One region of the Bacillus sp. Brlt_9 genome, then DNA from elsewhere that is predicted to be linked to it. Evidence: a T-box and tRNA genes for the amino acid it is inferred to sense, from the RefSeq annotation. Region 1 holds a T-box; the other holds one or more tRNA genes.
The links. The T-box of region 1 lies ahead of serS (serine--tRNA ligase). A T-box ahead of a tRNA ligase gene usually reads a tRNA of that ligase, here a tRNA-Ser.
Positions count from the first base shown of each region.

Region 2: it has a tRNA-Ser gene. The T-box ahead of serS (serine--tRNA ligase) is inferred to sense a tRNA for this amino acid. The anticodon was not compared.

Region 1 covers NZ_JAYJLO010000025.1:5,141-7,400, reverse strand. Annotated here, with positions in the region: gene serS (serine--tRNA ligase) at 107-1,381, opposite strand; T-box leader at 1,433-1,654, opposite strand; gene pdxT (pyridoxal 5'-phosphate synthase glutaminase subunit PdxT) at 1,709-2,260, opposite strand, start outside.
Region 2 covers NZ_JAYJLO010000003.1:629,783-632,042, forward strand. Annotated here, with positions in the region: gene VF726_RS15830 (hypothetical protein) at 37-453, shown strand; tRNA gene VF726_RS15835 (tRNA-Ile) at 583-656, shown strand; tRNA gene VF726_RS15840 (tRNA-Ile) at 739-815, shown strand; tRNA gene VF726_RS15845 (tRNA-Ser) at 909-1,001, shown strand; tRNA gene VF726_RS15850 (tRNA-Ser) at 1,295-1,385, shown strand; tRNA gene VF726_RS15855 (tRNA-Asn) at 1,393-1,467, shown strand; tRNA gene VF726_RS15860 (tRNA-Asn) at 1,511-1,582, shown strand; tRNA gene VF726_RS15865 (tRNA-Arg) at 1,638-1,711, shown strand; tRNA gene VF726_RS15870 (tRNA-Asp) at 2,090-2,165, shown strand.

The sequences.
Region 1 (2,260 bases):
TAAAATAAATTATGAGGAAAGGAAAATTTTACTTTTCCCCTCCTACATTATAGTACTGACAACGCTCATAATTACCAATCACTCATACCGATGAATGTTTATAAATTTACTTAATAACTGTTTTTCCTCCCATATAAGGGCGAAGAACTTCTGGAATTATAATTGTACCATCTTCTTGTTGGTAGTTCTCTAAAATAGCTGCCACCGTACGTCCAATTGCAAGACCAGATCCATTTAATGTATGAACATGTTCTGGTTTGCCGTTTGGCTCACGACGGAAACGGATATTTGCACGTCTCGCTTGGAAAGCTTCAAAATTACTACAAGAAGAAATTTCACGATATGTGCCATAGCTTGGAATCCATACTTCGATATCGTATTTCTTCGCTGCTGTAAATCCTAAATCGCCTGTGCACATGCTCATAACGCGATATGGCAACTCTAATAATTGTAACACGCGTTCTGCATCATTTGTTAGTTTTTCTAACTCTTCATAAGAATCTTCTGGTTTTACGAACTTTACAAGCTCTACTTTATTGAACTGATGCTGACGAATTAAACCACGTGTATCGCGTCCAGCTGAACCTGCTTCAGAACGGAAACAAGAGCTAAATGCAGCATATCTTATAGGCAATTGTTCTTTATTTAAGATTTCATCACGGTGCATATTCGTTACAGGTACTTCAGCTGTTGGAATTAAGAAGTAATCTTCACTTTCAATACGGAATGCATCTTCTTCAAATTTCGGAAGTTGTCCTGTTCCTGTCATACTTGCACGGTTTACCATATACGGAGGTAATACTTCCTCATATCCATGCTCATCAGTATGAAGATCAAGCATAAAGCTAATTAAAGCACGCTCTAATCTTGCGCCAGCACCTTTGTAGAATACGAAGCGGCTTCCTGTTACTTTCCCAGCACGCTCAAAGTCTAGAATTCCTAAATCTGTAGCAAGATCCCAATGTGGTTTTGGTTCAAAAGCAAATTCTTTCACTTCTCCCCAAGTACGTGCTACTACATTATCATCCTCTGTTTCCCCAACTGGAGCAGATTCGTGAGGAATATTTGGAATAGATAACATTAATCTTTCTAAATCTTCTTCAACTGTGCGAAGTTCATTATCAAGATCTTTTACTTTTTCTCCAACTTCACGCATTTCTAGAATTAGAGCTTCTGCATCTTTCTTTTCGCGCTTCAATACAGAGATTTGTTGAGATACTTCGTTACGTTTACTTTTTAGTTCCTCTGTTTGAACAAGTAGTTCTCTTCTTCTCGTATCCAACTCTTCAAAGCGACCAAAATCAGTTAAATCTTCGCCTCTATGCTGTAACTTTGCTTTTACTTCTTCAAAATTTGTACGTAAAAATTTAATATCAAGCATTATATACTCCTCCTTTTATTTTATAAAACACAAAAAACTCCCGTCCCTATATAAAGGGACGGGAGTTAACCCGCGTTGCCACCCTAGTTGAAAGCATTGCCGCCTTCCTCTCAAGTAGAAATAACGGCTCTTCACCGGGAATGTTTACTAATCATAAAGATATTCCACATTCCATTCCAGGATGGATTCACAAACTGTTTCTATCGATTTCCACCAACCATCGACTCTCTATAAGAAACGGCATTTGTTACTACTTCCTATCAACACGCTTATTTTATAAAATTGTTACCATCAATTTACTATAATCTTATACAAGTTGCAAGTTACTTATACAACTTTTTTCATTTTCGCTTCTTTTACCATTTCTACAAAGTATGCCGTTACACGATGATCATCCGTTAATTCCGGATGGAATGAAGCAGCTAAAAACTGATTTTGTTTTACCGCTACCATTCGGTCACCATGTGTAGAAAGTACTTCAACATCATCTGCCACATTTACAACATACGGGGCACGAATAAATACGCCAACAAAATCTTCTCCCACACCTTTAATAGAAAGGGCAGCTTCAAAGCTATCTTTTTGTCGTCCGAACGCATTGCGCTCAACTGTAATATTCATAGCACCAATATGTGCTTCTTCATAGCCAATAAGTGTTTTTGCAAGAAGAATCATTCCTGCACATGTACCAAACATTGGTTTACCAGACTTCGCGAATGTACGAAGTGGCTCCATGAAAGCATACTTATCAATAAGACGGCGCATTGTTGTACTTTCACCGCCTGGTAAAATAAGACCATCAATTTCTTCAAGTTGTTCTATACGCTTTACAACAACAGCTTCTGCACCACTTGCTTCAACTGATTTCACATGCTCACG
Region 2 (2,260 bases), on a different contig from region 1:
GAAAGTGCCATATTAATAGGAAAGAAGGGCTAAAAAATGAAAGACTCTTTAGAACAAGTTTTACACGCACTTGAATATTATAGTGATGCAACTATTAATGAAATTGAAAAAAAAGCTACAATAAAGGCAGTTAACCAAATTAAAGAATTGCATACAAAAGTTATTAAATTGACAGACAATGAAGTTGATTCTGCTAAGGAAAGTGTAGTTAATGAAATAATTGCCTTATTAACAAACGAAGAAGAAGTGTTAGTTTATGTAGCGTCTAAAAACGAATGGGAAAACTTATTCAGAACTTTAGAAGAAAACTATAACATACATATGATTAATCATACTGAATATTTACAGTTGCAAAATGAGAATGAGGAAACTATTGAATATAGTGCTTTAAAAACATCTTGGGATGCAATTTGGGATGAAGTTGGCGAAAGAGAAAACATTGTATTAAAGTAAGTAAATGTAAGAAGAGTTCCTAATAATAGGACTCTTTTTTTGTTTTTATTTATTTTTTTACGTTTTTTAAAAAAAGGGGTTGAAAATATATAAAAGGAAGGTGCATAATATAAACAGATAAAACAACGAGGACCTTTAGCTCAGCTGGTTAGAGCAGACGGCTCATAACCGTCCGGTCGTAGGTTCGAGTCCTACAAGGTCCATTCATTTTTAAAATGAAAGAAAATAAAAAAAGAAAAAGGGTTGCTATTTTTTAAAATTAATATATATATCAATAATTACGAGGGACCTTTAGCTCAGCTGGTTAGAGCAGACGGCTCATAACCGTCCGGCCGCAGGTTCGAATCCTGCAAGGTCCACCAATATGCGCAATAGTATAAGGAAGAACATTCGTTAGATAGTGTACATACGCTAATGAAAGGGCTGGGTCAGTACCAGTAATGCGCGTGAAAAGTGGGGGGATACTCAAGTCTGGCTGAAGAGATCGGTCTTGAAAACCGACAGGGGTGTCAAAGCTCGCGGGGGTTCGAATCCCTCTCCCTCCGCCATCTTAATAGTTATTCCTGAGTTCTAGGCAGGAGATTAGATGAAACTGTGCCAATGCTTTTTTATTTTCATCTCTTACCTAGAGGTTAGGAATTAACATAAATTAAATATGTTGTTTTGGTACAGAAAACAGTAAAACCATAACCTGGAATGTTTTACTGTTTGGGAACAACTGAGACGAGGATAAGATGTTGTAGAGACATTGAAGCCCTGTGGAGTGGAACAGGATCTCGCATTCACTAAGCTCAGCGATTTAATTGGTGGGGATTAAATCACATATTTAAATCTATTTTTTGGAGCAGTACCCAAGTGGCTCAAGGGGCTCCCCTGCTAAGGGAGTAGATCGGGAAACTGGCGCGAGGGTTCGAATCCCTCCTGCTCCGCCATTATTATTCCGCAATAGCTCAGCGGTAGAACAATCGGCTGTTAACCGATAGGTCGTAGGTTCAAATCCTACTTGCGGAGCCAAAATATAAACTTTTTAGTAAACCTTCAAACCTACTAAAATTTTTCCTTCTTAGCTCAGTGGTAGAGCGCCTGACTGTTAATCAGGATGTCGCTGGTTCGAACCCAGCAGGGGGAGTATTGTACAAAATCCCTAATCTATATGATAGGGATTTTGTACGACTTATTAACTTGCGGCAATAGCTCAGCTGGATAGAGCATCGACCTTCTAAGTCGAGAGTCGGGGGTTCGAATCCCTCTTGCTGCGTTTTATTATAGGCCAGTCCGTTATAACCACTTGGAAATACGCATCCGGGATCCTGGGTGGATATGGGTTCGAATCCTGTCTGGCTAACCTATTGGCAACATATATACGGTAAGGTTAAATGGGTTTTAAATGAGGGAGGAGCCATTCTCTTACAATAAGACGTCCCCGTGATTAGCCTGTAATGGGCGAGGGGGAGTAGCTACCGTCGAAGGGTGTTTAAGCGGATTTGTCATCCGTAATGGCTTAAGGGAAATGTTGGACAAACATAAAGGCGCATTTACAATTATAGACAATTTTAGTTTTTGCGGTTGTAATTTCAAACCAATATCTTTAGCTGTTACCGTAGTTGCTTAATAGAAATAAAAAATATTAATACTCGGTCCTGTGGTGTAGTGGTTAACATACCCGCCTGTCACGCGGTAGATCGCGGGTTCAAATCCCGTCAGGACCGCCATTAAATTATAATGTTATGTATGTTTAGTAATTCAGTAGAAGAGCTAAATTTTACAAATAAAATATAATAAAATAGCAACCTATTTATCCAATTCG